DNA from 4 places in the Virgibacillus sp. JSM 102003 genome. Region 2 is predicted to be linked to each of the others. Evidence: riboswitches for the same ligand, from Rfam matches in the RefSeq annotation. Region 2 holds a riboswitch; each other region holds the start of a gene.
What was found. Region 2 has a riboswitch for cyclic di-GMP ahead of motA (flagellar motor stator protein MotA). Riboswitches for the same ligand answer to the same signal wherever they lie in the genome.

Region 1 (7,357 bases), on a different contig from region 2:
TAATTGATTCAATTGTTTACGCAGCTTTATAATCCTTTTAGCTGATATATCAATATCCGTTGCTTGACCTCGTGCACCACCAAGTGGCTGATGAAGCATAATTTCACTATTTGGGAGTGCATATCGTTTACCCTTTGTTCCTGCGAGTAAAAGCATTGCAGCGAATGAGGCCGACATTCCTGTACAAATCGTGCTAATATCTGGTTTAATATATTGCATCGTATCATAAATTGCAAACCCTGCAGAGGTTGAACCACCTGGGCTATTGATGTAGAGAGAAATATCCTTATCAGCATCATTAGCCGCTAAGAATAGTAGTTGCGCTACAACACTGTTAGCCATGTGGTCATTAATTTCATCACTTACCATGATAATTCGGTCTTTCAACAACCTGGAATATATATCATACGATCGTTCACCGTGACTTGATTGTTCAATAACATATGGGATTGCAGTCATCCTTTTTCCTCCTTTGTATACAGCCTAAGCTGCCATCGAGAAGGAGCCAGAAGGAGGAGAGAATTGATAAAGTTTCAGCTTCGGTTGCGTTTCCATTGGGAATAAAATTGGTATAAGCCTGATCACACCAGTAGGATCATTCAACCGGACCGCCTGGGTTATTGCCGGGGTTAGTAGTTCTACATTCTCCTCGGACCAATAATCCCTGACAGAATGAATTTCTTCATCTACTAACAGCCTTGTAAGCCTTTTTCTGGCTCGGTTTAAAACTGCTTTGACAGCTGTTTCAGTCATATCGAACATCTCGGCGATCTCCATAATTTGATACCGAAACACATCTTTTAACGCAACTATAACCGATTGCTTTGGTGTGAGTTTAGAGATCAACTCTTCCACCAAGTCCATCATGTCATCCTTATACGCATTTGTTTCATCAGTTTCTTCAAACGTAAATCCGATTATTTCTCGATTACGTTTTTGGAGTAAATCCATCCACAAATTAAATGCCATCTTTTTTAACAATGCAGCGTTCAAATCTTTATGTTGTCCATAGTGGTTTATCGCTTTGAATAACGTTTCCTGGACAAGATCCTCAGCATCCCATTTGTTTTTGGTCAAATAATGGCAATAAGGAATAAGTTTCGAATAAAGATCTTTCAGGTCAGAAGAATTAACTTTTTCAGTTTGTACTTTTATGCCAGGCCTGGCGTACATTTTACTCACTCCTTTAGCTCCTCTCTTTACTTATTTAACGATTAAAGAAGGAAAAAAGATACGGGAGTTATATTTATTTTTATTTCATCTAACATTTATACCTCATACATAAGGGAAAAATGATTATATGTAGATCTCTATCATACTATTAGAACATCCCATTGTTGTTAGGAGAACTCTCTGGTATGGGTTGACCTAAATCCCATAATTCAACCATATGACCATCATGAAAACGGAAGATATGAACAACAGCTGCTCCAAGATCTTCAGGATTCTGTTTCACATGGGAGTGAACCATAACCATATCTCCCTCTTCAATAGCATGTTTGATTTCAAATATCTTGTTAGGGTTTTCAGTTGCATCCTCTTTCATTGCTTGTTTGAGTGATTCTACATCGCCTTGGAAAAAGGCATTATGATGGCTGAATTCCGGACTGACGTATCTTTGGTATGCTTCGTCTACATTCCCCGATGCTACAAGCTTTAGAAATGATACCGCCTGCTCTTTAAAAGAACTCTGCTTTTCCGTATTCATAACAATCATCCTTTCATTTTGGGAGCTCAACTAACATAACCCATATTGTTCGAGATAACCTTTTATTATGGTTCTTCCACTAATCCTTCATGACTGTCTGATAACAAAAATCGTTAATTTTTCAATATTTTTGCATATGCATTAACAACGATATCAACATCATCCAGATCATAAATATAATAATTTACTAAATATCCGTACGTGAGTGAAACAAGCTGCCATAACGCTTTCTTCTCATCGATATGTTCATCAATAAATCCTTGTTTCTTCAAAGCTTGCAGGAATAGTATTAAATCGTCTTCAAAGTTCTCATGAAGCTGCTTCATACGCTTTTTCACACCTGGTATGTCCTTGGCATTTTGATAAAAGTCAATAACCAGTAGAAGCCACCCGGTAAGTGGTTTCTCGTAAACGTTTTGCCACAACGAAAAAATAGACTCCTTTAACAACGATTCTAAGGATGTCTCTTGGGCATTATAGTGATAAGGGATTTCAGCCCAACTGCCTCGCCTTTTATCATGATCTTCCAATACATGAAGGAAAAACTCTTCTTTACTATTAAAATGAAAATAAAAGGCACCTCGCGTATAACCAGCCGCTCGAACAATATCACTAAGATTCGTCTTGGCAAAACCTTTATCCATCATCGGCACAATACCAAACTTGATCAGATTCTCATAGGTTTCTTCCCGACGAATTTGAAATTTAGTTTTTGTATTACTCATGCTTGATAGCCCCTTTCACTGACTCCCCCACTAAATAACATTAGACTTATTATACAATACTTAATATGGAAACGACACTGATTGTCGTTTATCTTCTAGTAGTAAATATGAAAAAAATCATTCATAGACGGTAAAAGAATGTCCTCAAATGGGGCTTCATAGATAGTTGACAAAATATTTGTAATCAACTAATATTAAATACATACATAATTGTATTTAATTTTACAGCTAAGGAAAAAGATGTCCCAAACCTTACATTAATAGATACGAAGATGGGACATTTCAACAGCAAGAAATGAATGACGTAAATCGCATCCACTTGGACATATCCCTCATATAGCCTATGGGACCATAGGGCGATATGGAAAGATATATAAAGACATGATACTAAAATCCGATGCAGTAAAGGCAAACCTTTTGAAAGGAAGGGACGCAAAGCTAGTGGTCTAAGGGTTACCTAGGATAGCACAGCTGCCTCATCTTGGTTGAGAGGGGAGGAATAATGGTTATTATGACTCACTACAAAAAAGGGGCTGAACAACAACTGGATCGTGATTGGGTAATACTTATCAAACAAGCGAAAGAATTAGGTATTACCGAGGAAGAAATCAGAGATTTTCTGCAGCATCAACGTACAAATATATTAGTTCCTAACCCGCATCTAAAAACGGCTCACCGTGGATAAATAATATCCACGGCCTTTTTTATGTTTACAGACAATCACGTGATTACAACTGTTTCATTTCTATATAGATTTCCATACAATAATTTTCTAAGAAGAAGCAAGGGGGACGGCGCCGCTTCCACGCCTCAAAAAGACCCGAGCTTCTTCTACATGAAATAATCATGCACCACACCAGATGACATTACATTCTTACATCCAAGGCCATTTTCAAATATTCAATGAACAGGCTAGACTGCTGTTCCAGCTGTACGTCCTTTTCCGCTAGGATTGCGTCGTCGAGGGCGAGACCATCGATGAACGTAATGATTGATCGCGAAAGCAGTTCACTGTCGAAACGATCACTAAATTCTCCAGATTCCTGCCCAGCTTTAATAACATCCGCATAAACACGAACACCTAAGTTATATCGCTTCCTGCCATATTCTCGTCTTCGCTCATCATTTCTTCCAGTAATGAAGAATTCCAGTTTACTTGGCGCGAGTGGATCCATTTCGGCATCAGGCTTGCCGTCTTCCCCAAACAGCAGCTGCATGAGAAGCTTCCAATGCGATTCAGTCTTTCTCAACAATTCCGCTGTGTTCTCGGCTTCATTACTGAGTCCCTCTTCAACGATTGCCTCGAATAAGTCTTCCTTATTGGAAAAATACTGATAGAGTCCGCCCCGGCTGACACCAGCTGCATCCATGACGTGCTTCATCGTTGTGTGTTCATAACCATGTTCGATAAAAACATCCCTTGCGGCGCTCATAATATTAGCCCGTCGTTGCTGGAGATGCTCCTCGCTCACTCGTGGAGCCATGTGAATCCCCCCGTTCTACTTTCCTTCTTGTAAAATACCCGATCAACGACACTAGAACCAGCAAGCCTGCCGTAATGGTGAAAGTTGGAATAACCCCAATAACGGTTGACAGCCATCCACCGAGCAACGGTCCAATAATCGTTGCCGTTGTCATAACACTGTTGATAACCCCAAAGACTCGACCCGTCATCTGAACAGGTGTGTCGACTTGAACAGTTGCCTGGAATGGTACAAAAATCATACTGGCTGAAAACCCTCCGGCAAATCCGAGAACTGGTGCCCAGATTACGGAGTAGCTAAGATCGTAATTTGTTAGTACACCCATCATACCAAAGCTCAATCCAATTCCACAAGCACCCACCAGCATAAGCGGGTATGCCTTGTAATCGGTTTTTTTAGCAAGCCGGTAGCCAGCAAAGAACATACCTAAACCGGATCCTGTAACCAGATAACCGAATAAATCAGGCGAGGCATTCGTTAACTCCCGAATTAAAACAATCAACTGCGAGTCTGCCAATTGAAGAATTAAAAGACTAACCCCCATAATCAGTAAGCCTATTACCATAAAGCGGCTTGATTTGATAAAAGAAAGTCCCTCGACGAACTCCTCTTTGAATGATCCTTGTTCCTTTTCATCTTCCTCTACGGTCTCTACTTTGATTGCATTAGGTATAAAAAGTAACAATAAAGCTGAGACAAAGAACGTTGCTGAGTCGATAATAAATACCTGCTGCGCACCTAATGCCAAAACGAGAACCCCACTAAGGAGTGGCCCAATAATTTTTGTCGATGAATCAATCATTGACGTAATGGACATAGCAGCCTTCATATCACCTTCCCCAACAACCTCCTTCAACTTGCCATTTTTAGCTGGAATGAACACAGCCGAAAGCGTTCCAATTGCAAACAGCGTGGCATACACCATCCAGAGTGAACTTGCGATCGTGAGGATAAGAATCAACCCAGCCCGGGTGACATCAGAAATAATCATAATTGTTTTGCGACTGAAGCGATCGGCAACAATTCCCGCTACCGGTCCAAGTAAGGCCATTGGAACAGCCAAACATAGAATAACCAACGAAACTTCCATAGGTGACGCATTCCACTTCAGCCCAACAAGCGTGAATATCGCCACTATACTCAACCAGTCACCAATACTCGAAATTGCCTGCGCACTCATTAACGTCATATATCCCTTATTCTTCAACAAACTTTTCATACCGATCTCCCTCTTCCTTAAAACGACACTATCGTCGTTATTGGTTAATACTTATTATATCGACACGAGTGTCATTTTGCAACTGTTTTTTGCCTATTTTGAGAAAAGTTTTGAGAACCTGCTTGAACACGTAAAAAGCCTCCTGCTTGTTAGGCAGAAGGCTTGGTGATTTCATTGTTGTTTATGAAGATAGTGTGATTTCATTTACTTATGGTACGGGTTAGCGTGGTCATTAGAATTGCCAAAACATATGCCGGATTGGCTACTGAAGCACCTTTTTGACGTATTAAAGATGTATTTAAAGAAGAAACTTCACCTATCTTTAAAGCTTTCTCAAATTCGTCCCTAGGTATTCTCCTTACTTTACCAGTACTTTCAAAATGCTTTATTTATATTCGGATACTAATAAATTAAATTTAAAAGAACGCTTATCAATACAGAATACAGCCAAAGAAGTAACGAGTCTATCTTGTACATTGAAGTCATTCATTAAAAAAATATGTACTTACTTACTGGTTCGTTTATTAATATTTAATTTTTTTGTCTTTTCATTTACATATGCATATATTATTTCTTTTAGGAACAGGTTTTGTTTATCCAGGTGTTCTAAAAGCCATTTTTCTGATTTTCCGATTAATTTTAGGTTTCTATATTGTATTTTCCCGTCAATTATAACTGATATAGGTAATCCCTCGTCGTCAATCGATATTTCAAAATGTTGTACAGTAACGGGTGTATTCTCAGATTTGGGAATTACACTTATTTCTCCTATTGGTTCCAATAGGGCGTAATCAATATCAGAAACTTTAGGATATCCTTTACTTCTCAATATTGAAAGTAGTTGTGCTATCGATAATCTGGATTTTTCAATATTATCTTCAATTATCTTACCATTTTTGATAAGAATAGTCGGTTCGCCTAAAAAGAAACGGTTTCCCCATTGCCAAAGGGTTAACTTAGCGAACAAAATATGTAATGTAACAAGAATTGCTAAAGTCAAAATAGTAGGAAAGAACTTAGTGCTGATTAAAGGTTCCGATGCTACGGTACCAACGATTATTATCGCTACTAAATCATAAGGTGTCATTTGGATAATTGTTGATTTCCCCATTAATCTCATAATCGCAATTGTAATAAGATACAGTATTAATACCTTTATGAACAACGCCAAACAGACACCCCATTTCTCATTTCTCTTTTATATCATCTTTCCCGATTTACTATAAACTATCCCGTAATGACCCTTACGATAAGACACTGCTTCCATGCTTGGTATCAAAATTTACCCATGAAAGACTTCTATTCGATAGAATCCTGTACGAAAATTTCTTCTAATTCGGTTGCACGGACTATTATCTTGTCTTCCGGTTTTGTTGATTCCATAAACTAAATGGTTGTCGATAGTCCCATTGAGGTTTTTCCAAATGCATTACAGGCTACTGAATATGTTTCGTCTGCTAATGCATAAATAATTGTTCCGTGAACTGTTCCGTCTGCATTAACCAAATGGTCATGCACTTCTATAAATGCTTCTGCAAAACCAGCCTCGAATTTCGTTAACTGAATGCCGAGTGGTAAAGAATATGGATCACATTAAATATGGAAACTATAATCAAAAAATCAATTGCACCAAAATCATGTACATAGAGCAATATTTATAAGAGCATAAATTTCTACTCCACCTCACTATCCAACATCCAAACCCTCTTAATAGGAATCTCCTTCTTAATTTCATCGCTAAGCTTTTCATAATTCTCAAAAATCTGTTGAATAATCGTTTTCGAATCCCAAAGGCGAACCTTAAAGAATTGCTTAGGGATTTCTTTCGTAACGGATGATTTAAAACCACTCCATGAAACTAATAGGCCAAAGTCTGCGCTATAATTGCTCATTGTACCTATTAATTGGTCTAATGTAGGTCTATCAAGAGGCGAGTCTGCCGTCTTTACTTGAACACAAATTCTTGGATCTCCAAAACCTAATGTGTTGGCAGCCGCTAATATATCAACGCCCTGATCCGCACCTTCTGGACTTCTATATGTTGTAAATCCTTTAGCTTTCAGGACCTCTTCAACCAAATTTTCCATCTTATGACCTTTAAAACGTTGAATAATTCTTTCTGAGATTTGGTCATAAATATATTCTTCTAAATCAATCGAAACAGTTTCTTCATTTTCCTCAACTAGTTCACTCACATTTTTATTTTTTGGTACATGCCAAT
Region 2 (7,357 bases):
GGCTAAGTTACGTGCCAAAAGCAAGGGAAGCAAGTTTAAGAAGAAGTAAAATTTTAAAAGCCGAAATCCAATTAGGTGGGATTTCGGCCTTTAGTTTATATAACCGAGAAGTGGTGCAGGTACCACTCTACAATTCCCCCGTAATTTCATAATTAGGCAATATCAGTACTTCTACGCGTCTGTTTTTTGCCCGATTTTGATCATTAGTATTAGGTACAAGAGGTTTATGTTCACCAAACCCTTTTGCACTAAATGTTTTGGGATCAAGTCTATCATTCTCTAATATTAGGCGCATAAAGTTAACTGCCCGCATGACACTTAAATCCCAATTCGATGAATACTCACTAGTACGAATTGGCCGGTCGTCTGTATGACCACTGACTATTATTTGGTGTGGCGGATCTGTATACAGAAATGTTGAAATGGCACTTGCAATTCCCCTGCCTTCTTCCCTCACCACAGCGCTTCCTGAATCAAATGTTACATCATTGATGATCGTTATTAATAACCCTTCACCATTCAGCTTGGTTCCTAATTTTTCGGAAAGGTTATTTTCGTTTATATATTTATTAATTCTCTTTTGGAGTAATTTCAATTTATTTAACTCTTGTTCACTGTTACTTAATTTTTTCTCTTCCTCAGGTTTTTCAGTCTCCTCTTCATCTTCTTCCACATCTTGAGGCATCTCTATTGTACTATTGCTTTCTTTTAGTATCCCTTCCCCACCTGAAAACTCACTTTTAAACACGCGGGATAGCTCTTCATATTTCTTTGCATCCAGTTCACTCATCGCAAACAATACTATAAATAATGCCAGGAGCAGTGTTAATAAATCCGCATAAGGAAGTAACCAGGATTCACTCATATGATTTTCATCATTCTTCTTCTTTCTCTTCATCTGATCCCTCCTGGTCTAATTTCAACAACTCTTTTGGAGATAAATAGGAACTAAGTTTATCCCGAATCAATTGCGGAGATTCACCATTTGTTATGGATAATACACCTTCAATCATTATTTGTTTCATTAGCACCTCTTTTTTTGATTTCTCTTTAAGTTTGTTTGCGAAAGGGTGCCACAATACATAACCAGAAAAAATACCAAACAAAGTAGCTATAAAAGCGGATGATATAGCATGTCCCAGAGCTTCCATGTCATTCATATCCCCTAAAGCAGCAATTAATCCGACAACGGCCCCTAATACACCAAGCGTTGGTGCATATGTACCAGCTTGTGAAAATACGGAGACTCCTTTTTCATGTCTTTCTTCCATTGCATCAATCTTTTCTAACATAAGTTCTCTAATAAACTCTGTTGATTGTCCATCAACAGCTAACTGGATGCCTGATGATAAGAAGCTGTCATTCAGTTGATCTATTTTGGCCTCAAGTGTAAGTATTCCTTCTTTTCTGGTAAGCTCTGCCCATTCAGTAAATGTATCAACCGTTTGTTTTATATCATTCTGTTTATCTTCCCTAAAAAGGATGACAAAAAGTCTCGGTACTTTTTTAATTGTTTCCATTGGAAAAGCGATACAAACAGAAGCCATTGTTCCAAAAAATATAATAATAAACGCTGCGGGGTTAATTAATGCTGCTGGACTAACACCTTTTAGTGTCATGCCTACCCCAATAGCTAAAAATCCGATAATAATACCAATAATTGACGTCTTATCCATCGATATGTACCTCCTTAAAGACAGGGAGTAACTAGTAGTTCCCTGCTTTTCATATAATTAAAAATAGCCTACCAAAAATGATAGACTTAATTAGTTTAACTACTAATTTTTTTCATCCTTTTTCGGTAACCCGGCGATCATAGTACATAAGACCTTAGACCCGTGGCTCTGCGTCCTTACCTTTCAATAAGTTTGCCATTCTCGCAAGTTATTCAACTTTTAATGTATTCTTTTAGAAGTTTCATACTAATTATATCGTTCAAAAACCCGGAAAGTTGAATATGTAGATGGAAGAAAAAATATTTCGAAAATGTAATCTGCATGTGAGGAAAATTTGACTTGGGGCTGAATCGGTGCTGCTATGTGAGTCAAGTCCTTTTTATTGTGTAAAATTCCATAATACAAGTTTACAGCCACTTTATAGTATTTAGTTGAATTTGTTTTGGTAGGAAGGGGTACCCCTTCCTACCAAAACAAATTTTCGCGCGCGGATTCGGCCATGCTAATCCCTCTTGAAGATGGGTCTTTTCTTTTGCTCTTCCTCTTCGTAGTCCATTAATACAGCTCCGATTAATCGAAAAGCTGATTGCGTATTAGGAAATATGCGTATTACTCTTTCTCTTCGTCTTACCTCTTGGTTTAGCCGTTCAAGGGAATTTGTACTACGAATATACTTTTGGTATTCCGGTGGTTCATTTAGATACTGGACGGCGTCATCAAAACCATCCTCCAGGTTGTTAATTATCTTTACCAGTTTAGAATTATCCTGGTAACGATCAATAAACTCATCTTTGAATTTCCTTGCTTCCACAGGTGTTTCCACATCAAAAATTTGCTTTATTTCTTCTTTAACATCGTCCATACCTTTCTTTGGCAGTTCATCAAAGAGATTCTTCTTAAAATGAACTGTACAGCGCTGCCAAGAAGTTCCGATAAACACTTTTTGAACAGCCTTTTTAAGCCCGGAATGAGCATCTGAAATGATAAGGCTTGGTGATTGTAAACCACGTGCTATGAGTTCATTTAAAAATTCTTGCCAAGCTTCAAAGCTTTCCTCATGACTCACTTTCAAACCAAGAACCTCTCTTTTATTACCTTCGTTAAGTCCAGTAGCTATATAAACTGCTTTAGACACAACTTTATGATGTTCGCGAACTTTGATATACATGGCGTCTACATATACATATTGATAGTATTCTGTGTTTAATGCACGGTTTGCCCATTCATTTACGATTGGATCAAGTTTTTCAGAGAGCGAAGATACAAAGGACTTTGAAACATATTCCCCGCACAGCTGTTCAACAACGTTTTTTATCTTTCGAGTAGACACACCATTTACTACCATCTCAAGCATGGATAACGCAAATGCCTGATCACACCGTCTATATTTTTCAAAAACAGTTGGTGAAAATTCGCCACTACGAGTACGGGGAACGCGCAAGTTAATTTTTCCAATACTCATCATATATTCCCGATCGTAGTAGCCATTACGATAATCATGACGCTCTTCTGAACGCTCATAAGCCTTCGTATTTAAATACTCATCACGCTCTTTTTCCATGTACTCATTCAAAACTAAAATGATAGTAGATTTAACAACATTATCGATATTTGAGTTCATTAATGAGTCTTTTAAAAAGTCCATATCTAGGTTAAACTGTAATTGGGTCACAATTAATTCCTCCTTGTTTTTCGTGGTTGTTAAACATTGTATCATAGGGAATTAATTTGGCCCTTTTTTAATTTATTTTCTTTTTACACAATTATATGGACTTAATCGCTATGTGAATCCTCATTCCGTTATTTGCTTCAAATAATGACCTTTGGCATCGGTTTCGGATCCTCATTCCGCTATTCGCCCATTTCACCATCATTTCTCCTTCATTTTGGACTAATAACGGAACGAGGATTCACTTCATTCACTTTTGAGCTGCTTTACTAGCAGTTAACGGAACGAGGATCCGCCATGACTAGTTACCTGGAACTTATCGGATCCTCGGCTATTTAGCCAAAAAAGTTATAAATCTTGTATAAACAAAAAAATCCACCTCTCAATAAGATGAGAAGTGGGTTGTTTTTACGATGGAGCATATCGGGCTCGAACCGATGACCTCTTCGCTGCCAGCGAAGCGCTCTCCCAGCTGAGCTAATGCCCCAGTTAGACAGCTTTTATTATAAGCATTTTTTTAATTTTTTTCAAGAGTGTTTATTAGAAATGTTAGCTACTATTTTTTAGCCCGGAAAATGCTCCAGGCTCATTTCTTAAAACCTTACTTTATAATTCTACACCCTCAGGCCAATGTAAATCATGTTCCTCAACACTGGTAATCTCGTTATTTTCATCAACAAATACTACTTTAGGCTTTAAATGTTCTATTTCCTCATCAGTCATGAGTCCTTGGCTCAATATAATAACCAGATCATCTGGAGAAAACAAGTTTGCTGGCGGACCGTTGAGACAAATGCGGTTTGAACCCTCTGGAGCTGGAATGGCATAAGTCTTCCATCTTGCGGCATTTCGTATGTTTGCAATCTGTACCATTTCATAAGGCTTAATATTTGCTTCCTTCATTAACTTACAATCAATCGTTATACTGCCAACATAATCAAGCTCAGCCTCCGTGACCCTAGCTCTATGTATCTTTCCTTTACACATTAAGCGTTGCATAAAAGTTCCTCCTCTAAAAATGAACATCTCAAGTATAGTATGACTTAAAACCAAAGATAATTACAAGTGGGCTTTTTCAAACATTGCAAGCTTTCCCATAAAAAAAGAAGTGGAACGCAACTAGAACGTCCCACAAATTATATAATACTCATACATTCAACTGTTCGTTAACCTGTTCACCTAATGCTCTTTTCAAGAATTTGCCGACAGATGTTTTGGGGATTTCCTCAATGAACATAATAATGTATAGCCGTTTTATGTGGTGTTCTTCTAGTATTTCTCACTAATGTAGTACCTATATCCCTTCAAAAACCTCCTGAATTTATTATTTAACAAAGGCCAACCATTTCAGCTCATGCTATCATTCACCTTATCGCAGCACCCCCATTTCCTTCATAACTTCATCCGTATGTTCGCCGATTCTTGGCGCAGGGGAACGAATAGCACCAGGGGTTTCAGATAATTTAATCGGAACATCGATCTGCCTCACCTGACACGATGCGGAATCATTTATTTGTTGAATCATCCCACGTGATATAATTTGCGGATCTTTAATCATTTCCTGAAAAGTTAGAACTGGTGATACACATGCGTCAATATCTGAAAATACTTCCATCCATTCTGATAATGTTTTTGTAAAAATAATGCGTTGTATCTCTTGTTTTAACTGAAGCTGCTTATCTAAGGGGGCATCTTGCAGGGGAATAAAATTGCTCTTACCAATAGATTTGCAAAACGCAGTCCAAAATTTTGGTTCCAGTGCTCCTACTGATATATAACGTCCATCGATTGTTTCATAAACTGCATAGCATGCTTTCCCGCCATCCAGCATTTGCTCCCCTCTATTTGGATTATTATTTGTAGCTAAATAATCAGGCAGCAACGTCTGCATCCAGGAAATGACGTTATCCAGCATGGAAATATCAACAAATTGTCCCTTCCCTGTTTTTTCTTTATTCAAAAGTGCCATTAAAATACCTGTAACAGCTGGGTAGGCACCACCGCCTATATCAGCAATTGTTGTTGCAGGAATAATTGGCTTTCCACCTTTTTCGCCCATCAAATTCAGTAACCCGGCGTAGCTGAGATAATTCAGGTCGTGACCAGGACGGTTTGCGTACGGACCTGTTTGGCCGTACCCTGTAATCGCACAATATACAAGTGCGGGATTGACTGCTTTCAATTGTTCATAGCTCAAACCAAGGCGTTCCATCACCCCTGGACGAAATGATTCAATAACAACGTCTGCATTTTTAACCATTTCCAGAAACACCTGTTTATCTTCTGGTAATTTTAAATTTAGACAGACACTCTTCTTATTCCGATTCAATGAATGGAACATCGCACTGATACCAGCAATCTTCGGATAAAATGCTCTTGCATAATCTCCACTGTCCGGATCCTCTACTTTTATAACTTCCGCACCAAAATCTGCTAATAACATTGTACAGTACGGACCAGGCAGTAACCGGGTCAAATCAAGTACGCGTGTAGACCTCAGTGGCAATATGAACCCCTCCTCACTGCTTCAAATTCAATGAAAACCCTTATATTTATCCAAACTAAAATAAAATAAATTCATTTGTTTGGGCAGACAATACGTCCTCTTCTTTTTGATTATGAATTGCGACTTCAATCGTTAACATCCCTCTTTTTTCATCAGAAAGCATCCGTTTATTCGCAACCTTAAATTGGCCCTTGAGTTGATCATTTGGGATCACCGGTGCCTTAAACTGCATATCAGCACCAGCCCCGCCTATACAGTCACGCCCCAGGATGTCCATTTTTATCCACTCAGCCAGACTACCGCTAACGTTTGGAAACCTGAGGCAATCAGTGACCCATATGGACTTTCCCTGGCAGCTCCTTCATCTGTGTGAAAATATTGCGGATCATATTTCTGTCCAAATTCCAGAATGCTTTCTTTCGTAACCTTTACAGGATTGGTTGAATATACATCACCAATCGATATGTCCCCAAATTTCAATATGCTTCACCTCTTTAATCAGAAGGGTATTCATAACTCCATCTTTTTCGCAATAATCATTTTCATAATCTCATTGGTTCCGGCATAAATAGAGGACACGGCAACATCCCGATACCTTCTCGCAATCTCATACTCTTCCATATATCCGTACCCACCATGTAGTTGAAGGCATTCTGCTGCAACCTTTTTTGATAAATCCGTTGTCCACCACTTTGCCATCGATACTTCTGTTACAATATCCTTTCCTTCTATATGGTCATCTATCAATCTATCTACAAACGTTCTGCCTATCTCAATCTCTGTCTGCATTTCAGCAAGTTTAAATTGCGTGTTTTGAAACTGGCTGATACTTTGCCCAAATGCTTTCCGCTGTTTTACGTAATTAATTGTTTGAGAAAGCATCGTTTCTGCAGAAGCCATACTTTGGATGGAAACCAATAATCGTTCCTGTTGAAGCTTTTCCATCAAATAATAAAATCCTTTGCCTTCCTGCCCAAGCAGATTATCACCTGGAACACGAACATCCTCAAAAATTAATTCACTTGTATCATTTGCATGCTGTCCAATCTTTTGAAGCTTTTTACCTTTCGAAAATCCTGGTGTTCCATCTTCTACTACAAACAGGCTTATTCCCTTATGCGGCGGATTTGCTTTTGGATCTGTTTTACAAACCACCACTGCTATATCAGCAGAATGACCATTGGAGATAAACGTTTTTTCACCATTAATAATGTAGTCATCACCATCTTTTATGGCTATCGTTTGAATAGCCGCAAGATCTGACCCTGCTCCTGGTTCTGTCATGGCGATAGCAGAAACTAAATCACCACTAATTGCACCAGGCAGCCAGAGCTGTTTCTGCTTTTCTGTACCAAATGCTTCGATATATGGAATCACGATATCATTATGAAGTCCAAAGCCAACCATACCAACACTAACCCGATCAAACTCTTCAGATATAACAACAGCATAACCAAAATCAGCGCCTAATCCCCCATATGCTTCATCAACCTGTGGACAAAGATA
Region 3 (7,357 bases), on a different contig from region 2:
TACTAGCTAAACCTTCAGCACGCTCAATGGTCTGATCCAACGTAAGCAATCGTCGCTCGAGATCATCTCGGCGATCGCGTAACCCTTTCTCTTCCTGACGCAGCATTGCCAGTTTTGTTTGCATCATGTGTGTGTTTTCATAAACTTCACGTATTTCACTCTCTGAATGGCGATCAAAATATTTACTCACCTCAGAAAGCCGTTGTCTGGAATACTTAACCTTTTGTTCCAATGCATCTCCATCATTAATGTGCTCGATGACTTTTTCTTTGGTTTCTTTTAATTCTCTAAGTAGATTTTCATATTCGCCTCGTGCTTCTTCACTTATGTTAAAAATTTCATCTTTACTGTTTTGAACAACATCAATCATATCATCGATCACATAATCTAATGCTTTTTCTTCCATTTTTTGAACCATCTTGTTCCCACCAACCTATGATATAATTATTCGAAATAAAGTATTTTTTTAATAGGGTCTTTTAGCATACTTTTAGGAAAGTTTATCCTTTTATTATAGGTCAAAATATAGCCCTATCTATAATAATGGATTGTCAGGAGGTTAAAAGCAAGATGTTATCGAATTATTTTACCGTAAAAAATGAAGGAATTATTCAACTAATCATACAAAAGTCACGATTTATTGGCTACGTAAAACGGGTAGAAACAGAAGAAGCTGCTCAATCCTTTATTAGCGAAGTTAAGAAAAAGCACCATGACGCAAATCATAACAGTTCAGCATATATGATTGGCGAGAATAATCAGATACAAAAAGCTAATGATGATGGTGAACCAAGTGGTACGGCCGGTGTACCGATGCTGGAGGTATTAAAGAAACAGGATCTAAAGGACACTGTAATCGTAGTGACCAGATATTTTGGTGGCGTAAAGCTAGGGGCTGGCGGCTTAATTCGGGCTTATGGCAGTGCGACATCACAAGCAATAGCGGCTGCTGGTGTTGTGGAACGTCAGCTAATGCAAGGTATATCTATTGTTGTCAGCTACTCACTACTAGGCAAAGTAGAGAATGTATTACGTAACTCTGATCATGTTTTGGATTCCATTAATTATCTGGAACAAGTGGAGTTCATAGTTTATGTAAGAGATGGCGAAGAAGCGAATTTCCGCGAATGGATTACAGATATCACAAGTGATCAAGTCACTTTTGAAACCAAAGGCACAGCATATGTGGAGATTGATGTTCAGTTCAGTTGAAGTTCTCCGGATCTAGTTGAAGTTTCCTGGTTGGAGTTTCCGGTCTCGAGTTGATATCCTCGCTTTCAGGTCGATATCCCAGCTTTCAAGTTGATATCTCCCATTTCTGGGTAAAAAAAGAGCACTGTCTCAAAGTTTCGACAGTGCCTCTTCATCTGCAATCAGCGTGACGTTTCCATGCTTCTGGAGTATGGATGCTGGGAATTCCTCAGAAGTTTCTCCATTTATCATTCTGTTAACAGCCTCAGCCTTTTTTTCACCGGAGACAAGCAGAAGGATTTTTTTACTCTCCATAATTGTTTCGATGCCCATCGTGATGGCTTTTTCTGGCACATCATTCAATGAATCAAAAAATCGCGCATTAGCCTTACGGGTAGTCTCATCCAAATCGACAATATGTGTACGGCTGTCAAAAGCTGTGCCAGGCTCATTAAATCCAATATGTCCATTCAGGCCTAATCCCAAAACCTGCACATCGATGTACTCAGCTTTATACATTAATGTTTCATAATCTCGACATTCCTTTTTCAGATCCTCGGCATCACCATTAGGCAAAAAGGCACGATTGTCAGGCAAGTCAATATGCTTAAACAATTTATCATTCATGTAAAAGCGGTAACTGTTAAAATTGTTTCCTGAGAGGCCAACATACTCATCTAAATTAAACGTTGTCGTTTTTGTAAATGAAACCTCATTCCTTTGATAGGAATTAATCATCTGCTGATACATTCCTTCTGGAGTGGAACCAGTGGCGAGGCCCAATACAGGATTATCGAGGCTATTTACTTTTTCAACGATTAAATCACATGCTCTCTCGCTCATTTCTTTATAATTTTTTACTTTAACAATTTCCATTCAGTCTTAATCCTCCTCGTGCGCAATTTCTCCACGGCAAATTGTGTATTTAATGTGCAAATCATCATCTACGAGTAAAAGGTCTGCATCCTTCCCAACTTTAATACTCCCTTTTTTGTCAAAAACACTCAGTTGCTTCGCCGGATTGGAAGAAGCCATTTCAATTACATTTCTGATTGATACATCCTTTAATTGAAGCATTTGCTGTGCACCTTGATACATCTTCAGAATACTTCCGGCAAGTGTCCCATCATCAAGAACAGCACGGTCTTCTGTTACGTTAACAGGCTGTCCCCCTAACTCGTATGCACCAGAATGGAGGCACTTAGCTCGCATCGCATCCGTAATCAGAATTAACCGTTCGCTTCCCATATTTGAATAAATTAATTGAAGCATTTCGGGGGATACATGAATTCCATCTGCAATTAATTCAGCACGTAATTCTTCCAGTCGAAATGCAGCACCCACGACACCTATGTCACGATGATGTATGCCAGTCATCGCATTACAGATGTGTGTGACCTGACGAACCCCATGATCAACCGCTGTTTTCATCCCGTCAAATCCTGTCCCCGTATGACCCGCAGAAACGTTTACACCTGACTCGAATAAAGACCTAATAAATGTGCCATCTTCATCATGTTCAGGGGCAAGGGTAATGGTTTTAATTTTATTCCCTGACAACTGCTGCCATTTCTTAAACTGCCCAATATCTGGCTTCATTATATATTCCAGTGGCTGGGCACCTTTTTTACTTTTTTCAATAAAGGGGCCTTCAAGATGAACACCCATAACTTCCGCTTGTCCACGCTTAGATTTATATTCCGCCACATTTTGTAATGCAGCCTCAATACTTTCAGATGATTGTGTAATAGTTGTTGCTAAAAAACTGGTCGTACCTTCTTTTGGTAAAACTTCTGCCATCGTATCCAATGCTTCCTCAGTTGAATCCATCACGTCTGCGCCTGCTGCACCATGAATATGTCCATCGATGAATCCGGGTATAAGATTTAAGCCTTGCCCATCGATGATTTGTGCAGTTTCCGGAGGTGTTGTATCTACGTTATTATGTATTTCTTTTATCATACTATCCTCTAAAACGATTGAACCATTAACTACGCCTTCTGATTCAGTAAATATAGTGGCATTTTTTATAAATAACGAACGTTTCATTTCTTTATCAGCCCTTTGTATTTGCTAATCTTTAAGGTAGCACATCCGCAACACACATGTCTAGAAACCAACCCCAAAAAGAAAAACTACATTCGCCTAAACAGCAATGTAGTTTATAAAATCAATTTGAAATATTTTTATAGATTGTTTTTCCATTTGTTAACTCTTGGATTAACGCCTGGATCAGTTCCTCGGAAGATTGGAATTTTGAGTTCTCTGTTTCGTCAATCATCTTTTTCAGCATATTTTTATATCGTTCCTGCTCTACCATTTTCATACCGCCTTTTGTCAAAATGCATGACTATTATACCATGTTTAAAACAGTGATGTTGTCGAATAATGTCGACCACTGAAATTTTTCTAAAATAATTCGTATCAGGATTTATTTTGTGACTGTTTTCCATTTAATCAACAATAAACATAGGGCGGCTATTGCAGCACCGACTCCATCCAGAACAACATCACCTATATAAGGTGTTCGATTAGCAGTGAAACCTTGATGGAATTCATCTAATCCAGCATATGCAATTGTAAGTGAATACGATATGATAATTAGTGGAAGGAACTTCATATCACATGTACTTCTTAAAGCAATATAAAATAAACACATTAGCACAAAAAATACTCCAACATGTGCGCCTTTACGCAGGAAGAACTCAACGATACCCGCAGTCCCCAATTCTGCTACACTTACCTCTGAATGATGGTAAGTAAAAGATATCCAATCAACCAAAGGTGTTAAAAAGGATAAATCAAATGAACTTTTCAAAAGTGGCTTAACATCCTGATCTTCATAAGGCTGTGCTGAGGAATAGTAAATTATCCCCATCCAGCCAATAGGCAGCAGCCAATAGATATATTTTTTCATAGTAAATTCACCCTAATTCTCATCCCAGTTCCACACTTCAATTCCACCTAAGTAAAACTGATGAAGCAGTTCTTCGCTCTGTAATTTTTCAATTTCACGAACAGGACCTGTTACCGTAGCGCCATAAACTTTCATGCCATTTTCACGTAGGTAGTTCAAACGCTTCCGGTCAATATCTTTGCCATTATAACTTCCATTTTCGATTAACCACTCAATATCTTTATAAAATTGATCGATTGATTGTCCTATACTATCATGGTGCAAATAATAACTCGAAAAAGATAGTCTGTTTTTCTCGTCATATTTAGCTTGCGGCCTTAACAGCAGCGCGTTCACAAATGTAAATTGTCCAGCTCTTGAATGACTTATATCATACTCTTTAATCTCTCCACCATATACCGGCATTTGGAGAACTTTTAAATCATATGGGTTTAATAAATTCATCATCTCTCGTGGAGTCATACCTTTTTTTGCAGAGAAATGAATCTGTGCGACATGCCCATCTCCTATTTTATTAAACTGAGCCCACAATTTAGGATTGCCTTCTTTGCCATTTGACGAGGCACTATCTTTTCCTAGTAAATCCGGGGCAATAGCAAAGTTAAACATCTTATCCTGTGTGTTTAGATACTTTTCGTTAAAATTAAATTCAAACCCAATTTTGCCAATTAAATGTTTTTGCGCGGTAACTTCTCCAATAACCACGTCCCATTCGCCGACACTACGGTACAACTTTAATGTAGTAGACTGAGTCAGAAGCGCATTGATTTCTGCATTAGTCCCATGCGATTCATGTACCTCAAAACCAGAATACCTTGTTTCAACAAGTGTTGTTATTAGTCTGTCAAACTCCGCTTTTTTTCCTGACATATCATAATAAATGCTCACAGGAATCATATATACAATGTAAATAAGAAAAATTAACAGGAGTGTTCTAATGACAGTAAATCCAATTGATAGTCTCGTTCGCCATACCATCTTTCTCGCACTCTTTTTATCTAATTCAGCTTGGTCTTTCTCTTCCCATTCATCTAAGACATTATCATCTTTCATCTGAATATTCTCCTTTCAGCAGCTGATCATAATATCGAAATTTTTTCCTTGCACGGAACAGCGTAGTTTTAACCTGGCTAACTGATAGATTCATAGCGGTCGCGACTTCCTGATATGTAAAACCTTGAATTTCACGTATGTAAAGAATGGTGCGCATTCGTTCAGGTAATCGGCTAAGAACTTCTTCAATATGTACCTGCTTCGTAAGGTTCTCTAACTGCTCTTCAGGGTTTCCGATATTGTTATTGTCGGCACGTTCCAATTGAATTCGTTCCACCATAAGCTGTTCAGACTTAGACTTTCTAGTCCAATCGATGAAAAGGTTACGAGCTACCTTAAAAAGCCACGCTTTTGCCTGTGCCATGTTTTTCACCTCTAACGAAATCATCGCCCGATAAAACGTCTCCTGCAATAGTTCTTCAGCAACCTGTTTATTTCGGCTCATCTGCAATAAATAGCGGTAAAGTGGAAGTTGATACGCCTCAAATAAATCTGTAAATATGGATCTTTTCAATCAACTCCCACCCCCTCTATATATTTAAACGATTGAACAATCCATTTGTTACATGAAATATTTATATTATTTTTTTAAGTGCAAAATAAAAAACCGCAAGCCATTAGCTTTACGGTCAGCACTTATTTATCCTGTTCTTTTCGCCACTTAGTAAATTCAAGGTATTCTTTAAATTGCTCTTTTGATACACCCGATTCCATAGCTTCCTGAACAATTTTCAACCACTCACCATCTAATTGTTCCTCTGTCTCTTTCCATTTATCTTCTAATATCAACTCATTCACTGGGACTCCCAGTACAGAACTAATTTTTTCAATAAACTGGATCGATGGGTTCGTTTGAAGGCTTCGTTCAATAGAGCTTAAATAGGATTTGGCTACACCAGCTTTATCTGCGAGTTCAGAAATCGACATCTTTTTTTCTTGACGTAGTTGCTTTATTTTTTCACCGATCAAGTAATACACCTTCTTTCAAAAAAAATTATAACATAAAAAGGTGTATGGTTCTATATAAAGCACAAGACTTTTTAAAATATTTATTTATTTTATTTAACTTATGCTTATAAAACATGACATTACACCAAGTCTAAATGGTGAAAGTCTTCGTTAGGCATATGTAGTAATAAAGGCTTTATTCTTTCTTATCTGCCAAAAACAACCTAACTTCTTCCAAAGTTAACCCGATGGTTTTTGCCTCTTTCATCAGTTCCAACCACTCATAATCTATTTCTTTGTTCTTTCTTGCATTAATCATTTCTATCGTCCCCCATTTAAATTCCCAGGCAGTCCGGCCGTCATAGCTATAAAGCTTTAGACCCGTGACTTTGCGCCCCCATTTTTCAATAAGTTTGCTATTTTCTGAGGAACCATCGTTTTATAAGACTACTATACTATATTTATGGGGGTTATTGGGTGTCTTCTTTTGTCAAAATCGAACTAGTTTTGTAATTTTCAAAAATTATTTTGACGATATAGGTCATTCGAACCATTTAGCACATTAAAAACCCTTCTAACAAAGACATACATTCGATATACGTATTACTTTATGGGCAAAAATATTGCGCAAGTTCTCATCTCTAAAAACCAGCCTGTATTCTCACATTTGTTACCTTTTACAAAGCAATGAATTTTATACGCATTCAGAACGCTTCTTCCGGGGGCTTCGGAACGTGCTGTTCCCATAGGAGTCTGCGTATTCTGCCTCCACTGATAGAGATTTCTGATTAGAGCCTAAAGTGTTCCCAAGGCTAAGAAGCAATATCACAATAAGCATTGATTAATTTACAGGATAAAGTGAGTAAAACCTAGCGAAGGAAATACACGTAGACTCCTGTGGGAGCTTGCGCCTAGATGAGACTACGCAGCGACGTAGGAGCAAGGAGGTTCATCAGCCGCCCTAGGTGCGCGGAGTGTATTTCCGGAGCGGTATAGGAACACTCAAACTTTTTAAAAAGTAGTTCGCAGTTAATATCAACTGCGTAGATAAAAGCAACAAATCTTACTACAAAATCATGAAACATTTGACTCCGCAAAAACGTCTACTAATGTGCTAGGTGATTTTTCTTCTTCTATTTACATACCTTAAGATGATGAGATTTGCCTATTGTGAAAGGGAACGCAAAGATGTACTCGAAACAAGTTATCTTGGCACGAACCTGTTCACTGCATCATTCAGTTCCACCA
Region 4 (7,357 bases), on a different contig from region 2:
ATCATAGCTGGTAGACATGATAGGTAATTCTTTTTCATCAGCTAAGAGTTTGATATCATCATTCGTATCAAACCCGCCAGTTATTAATACAGCAGCTCCTTCACTTAAAGCCAATTCATGAGCTTTCACACGATTACCAACTATTAATAGTGACCCTGCTTCTGTATAGCGCATCATTGCATCAAGCTGCATCGCACCAATAACAAATTTACTTAATGTCTTGTGTAACCCTTTCCTACCACCCAGGACTTGTCCATCTACAATATTGATTACCTCAGCAAATGTTAATTTTTCAATATTTTCCTTCTTCTTACGCTCAATTCGAATTGTGCCAACACGTTCAATGGTACTAACCAGGCCTTGGTTCTCAGCATCCTTTATTGCTCGGTATGCCGTCCCTTCACTAACATTTAACGTTTTAGCTATTTGTCTCACAGAGATTTTATGGCCGATTTCTAATGATAATATATGTTGCAGAATCTGTTCATGTTTAGTTGCCATTTCCGTTCACCGACTTTCAACTGTACTAGTCAATATCTATACTGTTTAGTATACAGTTGATACACGGAAACCTCAATGATTAAGCGTTTGTCGACGTCTTACTCTTTCCTGTTCCATAACTGGAGGCTTGGTGATGTGTAAAAGTGTTGCAAAATTAGCTCCGACTACCAGAACTAAGAACAAAAGCCATCCTCCCCAAAAAACAAGTTCCAACTGTGATGCCGCACTTGGAATAACTGGCCATGCAAAGTAAAGTAAAAAACCAGCTAGTAATAATCGTAATATCGCATATTGGCGCATATATTTCCCTCCTCAAAATACTTTATGATAATTTGAGATTGATAAGAACAGTTACTATTCATAGAATTAAAAAGAATAGCCTTTATAAAAGACTATCCTGTGTAAAAGGTTTTAAATGATACTGTTAAATAAACCTGTTTCGCATCCTGTTGTAAATTAATTGATTCTATGATCATTAGCCTTTTGCTATCAGTCATTTCAGCCAAGAAAGAATTTATATCACTAAGTTTTGATGCTGTAGCATCTAGTGAATATGAATTTTCGTTTAATTCCGTTGCTTCTTCTTCTTCCTGCTGAACCGCTGCCTGATTTGCTGATTGATTAGCCGATTCAATATAATCAATTGTTACATTCGTGTCACTCGCAATAGTTTGTAGGTTTAGTAATACATCATCAGGTGAACTTTCCCTCGGTACTTGTAGAGCAAGAGCTGACAACTCCTCACTCGGACTCTCTTTTGATTGGCTTTCTGTTTTTTTAAATTGGTTTTCATACATAGAGACCTTTTTATCAAGAGTACTCACTTTAGACTGCAATGGAGCAATTACAGTGAAATAACAAACCCCGTAAACAATAAAAGTAGCTAATAAAACTCCTAGTAACCAATATGTATGAATCTTTGTCCATTGTTTAATCATTTTCACCAAGCTCCTTCACTAAAGTTTCACTATCCAAACTAATAGTTAATGTTGCCTGATATGAGGTATCCATTTTGCTCACACTGGTTAGTTCAGTATCTGAGACATAGTCTTGTCCTAATATTACTTTTACAAAATTTGAGACATTTTTAAGTGTAGAAAATTTTGTATCGATAATAAGCTGATTCTCACTTGTAAAATTATAACTTAGTAACTGTTCAGACGACGACAGGAAGTTAAGCATTTGATTATATAAGGCTACATTGGGAACCATCTCACCTTTTAGCGTTGATATATCTTGCTGTAGTTGCTGGAGCTGTTTTTCCCCGGCAAACTCATCCCGCTTTTCCAGTAATCGTGTTTCTAATTGTGATACTTTATTTGTTTGGTCTTCTATTTGACTCTCATAGTAATATTTTTGATACAAAAGTACAGTAATTACACTAGCAAGTAGTATAATACCCACAACGCCTAATACAAGGGGAGCAATATGTTTTTTAGATTGATTTTCAAGCAAATTAATTTCTGTGTTCATCATTACTCCCCTTTACGAATCCTGTTTCAGTGCCAGACCAAGGACATCAGCATACTTCACCTGTAATTTCCCTTCAGGAAACTTATATAACTTTATTGTAACAGCTTCAGATAAAGCTTTTTTAACATCATCAAGAAATGGAAAATCACCAGCCAAAAGCAATAAACTTATTCTTGCTGACCCTTTCGTTAAAGAGTACTGGTAAAAATCGATAAACCGATTAATTTCTATAATATAATCATCAATGATTTGTTTTCCTAGAGTCTCGTCCAATTCAGACTGATCCGTGTTAGTTGGTAGTTTCATATAACGGGTGAAAATTGCTTTATGATTTTGAAAAGCAGTCAAAACGAGTGCATCGTGATTCCAGTGAATTTGAAGTACATGATTAATGTCCGATTCCTGGAATAAATAATAATAAAACCGATAAACCGATAACGAAGTAAGATCAGCTGCAACTGATTTAAGAGCTGCCTCATCAAAGATTTCTTTAAATGATTCTACTTTATCCTTCGGGTAAGCGAATAAGAGAATGTCTCTGTTTTCACCATCTTCCTCCAGAAACTCAATTGCAAGTGTTGGATTACCAAATGGCAGATATAAACTGTTGCCAATCTGTGTCTTTACATAGCCAATCGCCTCAACTTTTGTCAGTGTTGCCGGAATTTGAAGCTGACGAATGACAACTGTATCATCCTGCATACAAAAATAAAGTTTCTTTCTTTTCCATTTATTTTTCTTAACTAACCGATTAACAACTTTTTGCAGAGATTGTTTACTGGTAATTATTCCGTCTTTAATTGTCCCTTCAGGCAGTTCCACTTCACCATGTTTGACTAAGCTTTTTATAGAAGAACTTTTATGATACGAATACCGTAAAACTCTATTTGTAATTACAATGTTCACTCTACCATTATTGAAAATTCCCAAACTATCACCTGCTTACAAAAATAAATTGAAATACCAGTTTACTAATCTTTCACCGTAAAAATATGTAATTAGGGTTGCAGCAACTATATATGGACCAAATGGAACGGGCTGCCTACGGTCAATTACCTTAAAGAAGAGCAGCATCATTCCTATTATTGCACCAATCATACACGAAAGAAAAAATGCCAATAGCACCTTATCAATTCCCAAAATAATGCCTAAGATGCCGAACAATTTCATATCTCCCGCGCCCATTCCACCACGACTGACAATTATTATTAATGCAAGGAGTGTGATTCCAATTATACCACCAAGAATGGATGACCACCACGGATCCAAAGGCTGTGCGATACGAATGATGATGAATAGTGGCAGAAAGAAAAGAAGCACTCTGTTTGGAATTAACATAAATGTGATGTCGGATACCAATATAATCATAAGCATCGAAACTAGAAGTAACGCCGTAATAATTTCTAGGTTTAATCCTATTAATGAGTAGCTCAATGCAAATAAAATACCAGTAGACAATTCAATTATAGGGTATATAAACGAAATCTTTTTTCGGCAATGTCTACATTTAGCCCCTTGGATGGCAAATGAAATAATCGGTATATTCTCATACCATGACAATTGATGGTTACAGTGGGGGCAAATTGACCGGTCGTTTGCGAAGGGGATATTTTCTGGCAGGCGTAATCCAACTACATTGAAAAATGAGCCGAAGATTAGGCCTAAGAGGAAAAAAAATAGTATTAGTAAAATGTCCATTCGTGTGGCTCCTTATTGTAAAGCTAGAAGAATATATATTGAAGAATACGCCCTGCAAGTATTGGTGCAAGGCGTAGGTTATATTTAAAATCATTTTAAATTATGTTGTTTTTAGTCAACACTTTCATCTCCATCGTATTCAAAATTCCCATTTCCATCTTTAGTAACTTTACCAGAATATTCGGTTTCTGTTCCTGGAACTGTAGGAACTTCATCTAGATACCCTTTGTCCTCTAGTTGTGATACCGATATACTTCCATCCGTATCATAATCACCACTAACATCCGCTAACCTTGCTGCATTTTCAATCAATTCTATATTTGCATCATGTGCCTTTTTCTCAGATTCACCTATAACATTCCCAACCGTCGGTACTGCTATAGCAACAATAATCGCCAATATCGCAATAACCGCCAACAGTTCAACAAGGGTAAACCCTTTTTCTTTTTTTATCATCTTTTTCATGCGTTCTAGCATAAAAATCCCCGCCTCTCTTAATATATAAGATAAAAAGTCTATTAAACTTAGCTGGCCGGTTGCACTACTTACTCCAAACTACCAAAGTGCCCAAACTACAGGTAATTTATCATCGCATCCTACTATATTCCTATATTCACTATAATATATTTTCAGACAAATATCTACCTTGTTTGCTAAATATTTTCAAACAAAGAAAACATTGGAATAACAACTGCGGTAATGATGCTGCCTACGATTATTGTCAGCACAATAATCATAAGTGGCTCGATTAGTGTTTTGATCCGATTCGACAATTGTTCTACCTCTTCTTCGTAAAATGCTGCAGCTTTTGAAAGCATATGATCTAAGGTACCCGTCTTTTCACCAATTTGAATCATCTGAACAACTAGTGCCGGAAATGCCCAGTGTTCTTTCATTGGATTAGCGATCGATTCGCCAACTTCCATCGACTTCCTGGATTGCTTTAATACATCTTGAATCACACGATTTCCAACGACTTTTTCGGTAATTTCGACTGATTGTAAGATTGGTACGGAACTATTTACTAGAGTACTCAACGTTTGTGTCATACGAACCAAGACACCTTTATGTGCAAGCACACCTATAAAAGGAAACTTTATTTTTAGCTTATCGGCACGGTAAGAAAACTTATCATTCTTCAACAGAGACTTATAAATTGCAATACCTAACAATGCTACAGCAATAAGTACCCACCAAAAAGCACTAACCCAATCACTCAAACTTAAAATAAACTGAGTGTAAGCCGGAATCTCTTCACCGAAGGAATTAAACATTCCAACAAATTGCGGAACAATGAATACGAGCAAGAACATACTTAATAATAGTGTGATAACTCCTACAACACCAGGATAAAGTAATGCAGAAACCACTTTTTGTTTATTACGATATTCTTTCTCATAATAATCAGCCATCTGGTTTAATATGTCGTCAAGTTTGCCACTTGCCTCCCCCGCCCGGATCATGTTGACGAGTAGTGAAGGAAAGACTTTCGGGTGACTTTCGACTGCTTTTGAAAGGGCCTGACCCTGATCAAGTTGTTTATCAATGGCTGTCAGTGCTTGCCTTAATGCATTATTATCCGTTTGCCTCGCCATCGTCTTCGTAGCTTCTGAAATCGATATACCAGCATGAATTAATGTTGCATATTGCCTTAGAAAAATAACGAAATCCTTATTCTTAATGCTTCTATTAATAGATAATTCCTTATTCCACGATTTCGTTTCATCTATTTTGATTACGATTATACTATCCTTCTCTAACCGTATTAGCGCATCTTTTTTTGAATCAGCCTCTATCTTTCCTTTTGTTTTGTGACCAGATGCAAGTTTTCCACTATATTGATAGTTCATCCATTAAAAACCCCTTTCCTGCATAAAAGGAGCAGCCGTTTCATAAGGAATTTGGTCTTCTTTCAGTAACCGTTTGAGATCCATTTCAAGCGTGTGCATGCCCTGTTCTTTCGATGTTTGCAACACATTCTGAACTTGATGCAGTTTTTCATTGCGGATTAAGTTTTTAACAGCAGGTGTATTAATTAGTACTTCAGTTGCTGCACGCCGCCCCATATTGTCCTTTGTAACTAATAATCGCTGGGAGATAACAGCTTTTAAGATGGATGATAATTGGATGCGGATTTGCATTTGCTGTTCAGATGGAAATACATCAATAATTCGTTCGATTGTTGATACTGCATCTGTTGTATGTAGGGTACCTAAAACTAAATGTCCCGTTTCCGCGGCGGTAATTGCCGTTGAGATAGTTTCCAAGTCACGCATTTCACCAACTAAAATGACATCAGGGTCTTGTCGCAGGCTTGCTCTAAGTCCATTAACAAAGCTATTTGTGTCAAAACCAATCTCACGTTGATCAATAACTGACTTGTTGTGTCTATGCATATATTCAATTGGATCCTCTAAAGTAATAATATGTTTATGCATTGTTTGGTTCATATGATGAATCATGGAAGCAAGCGTCGTACTCTTTCCACTTCCAGTTGGCCCTGTTACAAGCACTAGTCCTTGTGACTTATGCATAATATCCTTGGTAATCGTTGGGAGATGCAATTCCTCAATTGATGGAATGCTGGTTGGAACAATTCGAATTGCCAATGACAGCTGACTGCGTTGATAAAATGCATTTATCCGAAACCTTGAAACCCCACTAATTCCATAAGAGAAATCAAGCTCACGTTTCTCTTCCAGTCGTTGCAAAAGATCATTCGGAATAATCGCCTTAACAATTTCTTGCGTATCAGAAGGCCTGAGAGCTGGTTGATCCTGCTCAATCAAATTACCATTAATGCGAAATATAGGGGCTTTTCCAATTGTTAAATGCACATCAGATGCTTGCATGTGGAAAGCATTTGTTAACCATTTTTCAAATTGTTCACTCATTTGAATACCACCCTAAATATTAATTGAAACTTGCATAATTTCTTCCATGGAAGTCAATCCTTGTTTAATTTTTTCTAATCCGTCCTGAATCAGAAAACTCATGCCTTGCTGTTTTGCATAGGAACGAATTTCTGCTATAGATTCATTATTCAGCAGCATACTTTTAATTTTTTCATCAACTACCAGCACTTCCTGTACCGCTATTCTGCTGCGATAGCCTTGCTGGTGACAGCTGCTGCACCCTTTTCCGTAATAAACAGAGTCAGCTACAATACCATTTTGATCAAAAATTTCTTTCTCCATTTCAGTTAGCCCTCGTTCCGTGATACAATCCCGGCAAATTTTACGAACTAACCGCTGTGCAACTATACCCGATAAGGATGAAACAACTAAATACGGCTCAATCCCCATATCAATTAATCGCGGTACCGTATCAATTGCACTATTGGTATGGACTGTACTGAATACTAGGTGGCCTGTTAAGGAGGCCCTAATAGCAATCTCCGCTGTTTCCTGATCGCGAATTTCACCAACCATAATAATATTCGGATCCTGTCTTAATATTGAGCGTAACCCGTTTGCAAAAGTGAGCCCAATAGAACTTTTAACTTGAACTTGATTGATGCCCTCCAGCTGGAACTCAACAGGATCTTCAACCGTAATAATGTTCACATTCTCCTGATTCAGCTGATTAATTGACGCATATAATGTTGAGGTTTTTCCTGATCCTGTTGGTCCTGTTAGTAAGACAAGTCCTGATGGCTGTGTAATTAACTGCTTATATTTCTTAT

Region 1: another riboswitch for cyclic di-GMP. It lies ahead of ACE1TG_RS13870 (anti-repressor SinI family protein); the one in region 2 lies ahead of motA (flagellar motor stator protein MotA).
Region 3: another riboswitch for cyclic di-GMP. It lies ahead of sinI (DNA-binding anti-repressor SinI); the one in region 2 lies ahead of motA (flagellar motor stator protein MotA).
Region 4: another riboswitch for cyclic di-GMP. It lies ahead of ACE1TG_RS01985 (prepilin-type N-terminal cleavage/methylation domain-containing protein); the one in region 2 lies ahead of motA (flagellar motor stator protein MotA).

The regions. Positions count from the first base shown of each region.
Region 1 is NZ_JBHFQH010000012.1:77,566-84,922, reverse strand. It holds gene clpP (ATP-dependent Clp endopeptidase proteolytic subunit ClpP) at 1-459, opposite strand, end outside; gene ACE1TG_RS13885 (sigma-70 family RNA polymerase sigma factor) at 484-1,173, opposite strand; gene ACE1TG_RS13880 (nuclear transport factor 2 family protein) at 1,322-1,708, opposite strand; gene ACE1TG_RS13875 (TetR/AcrR family transcriptional regulator) at 1,822-2,433, opposite strand; cyclic di-GMP riboswitch class I at 2,831-2,912, shown strand; gene ACE1TG_RS13870 (anti-repressor SinI family protein) at 2,936-3,118, shown strand; gene ACE1TG_RS13865 (TetR/AcrR family transcriptional regulator) at 3,300-3,866, opposite strand; gene ACE1TG_RS13860 (MFS transporter) at 3,871-5,136, opposite strand; gene ACE1TG_RS13855 (DUF421 domain-containing protein) at 5,642-6,307, opposite strand; gene ACE1TG_RS13850 (restriction endonuclease) at 6,810-7,357, opposite strand, start outside.
Region 2 is NZ_JBHFQH010000008.1:138,369-145,725, reverse strand. It holds gene ACE1TG_RS10920 (DUF3006 family protein) at 1-49, shown strand, start outside; gene motB (flagellar motor protein MotB) at 128-898, opposite strand; gene motA (flagellar motor stator protein MotA) at 876-1,676, opposite strand; cyclic di-GMP riboswitch class I at 1,798-1,883, opposite strand; gene ACE1TG_RS10905 (IS256 family transposase) at 2,179-3,348, opposite strand; tRNA gene ACE1TG_RS10900 (tRNA-Ala) at 3,760-3,832, opposite strand; gene panD (aspartate 1-decarboxylase) at 3,952-4,344, opposite strand; gene ACE1TG_RS10890 (CaiB/BaiF CoA transferase family protein) at 4,715-5,851, opposite strand; gene ACE1TG_RS10885 (hypothetical protein) at 5,907-6,128, opposite strand; gene ACE1TG_RS10880 (MaoC/PaaZ C-terminal domain-containing protein) at 6,131-6,331, opposite strand; gene ACE1TG_RS10875 (acyl-CoA dehydrogenase family protein) at 6,362-7,357, opposite strand, start outside.
Region 3 is NZ_JBHFQH010000005.1:165,544-172,900, reverse strand. It holds gene ACE1TG_RS07555 (sensor histidine kinase) at 1-418, opposite strand, end outside; gene ACE1TG_RS07550 (YigZ family protein) at 571-1,212, shown strand; gene nagB (glucosamine-6-phosphate deaminase) at 1,342-2,067, opposite strand; gene nagA (N-acetylglucosamine-6-phosphate deacetylase) at 2,074-3,240, opposite strand; gene ACE1TG_RS07535 (hypothetical protein) at 3,362-3,511, opposite strand; gene ACE1TG_RS07530 (VanZ family protein) at 3,623-4,108, opposite strand; gene ACE1TG_RS07525 (anti sigma factor C-terminal domain-containing protein) at 4,121-5,161, opposite strand; gene ACE1TG_RS07520 (RNA polymerase sigma factor) at 5,151-5,675, opposite strand; gene ACE1TG_RS07515 (helix-turn-helix domain-containing protein) at 5,798-6,130, opposite strand; gene sinI (DNA-binding anti-repressor SinI) at 6,306-6,428, opposite strand; cyclic di-GMP riboswitch class I at 6,453-6,537, opposite strand.
Region 4 is NZ_JBHFQH010000001.1:384,395-391,751, forward strand. It holds gene ACE1TG_RS01955 (DRTGG domain-containing protein) at 1-501, opposite strand, end outside; gene ACE1TG_RS01960 (hypothetical protein) at 574-801, opposite strand; gene ACE1TG_RS01965 (hypothetical protein) at 894-1,439, opposite strand; gene ACE1TG_RS01970 (hypothetical protein) at 1,432-1,977, opposite strand; gene pilM (type IV pilus biogenesis protein PilM) at 1,987-2,880, opposite strand; gene ACE1TG_RS01980 (prepilin peptidase) at 2,917-3,672, opposite strand; gene ACE1TG_RS01985 (prepilin-type N-terminal cleavage/methylation domain-containing protein) at 3,784-4,137, opposite strand; cyclic di-GMP riboswitch class II at 4,194-4,278, opposite strand; gene ACE1TG_RS01990 (type II secretion system F family protein) at 4,326-5,522, opposite strand; gene ACE1TG_RS01995 (type IV pilus twitching motility protein PilT) at 5,526-6,566, opposite strand; gene ACE1TG_RS02000 (GspE/PulE family protein) at 6,579-7,357, opposite strand, start outside.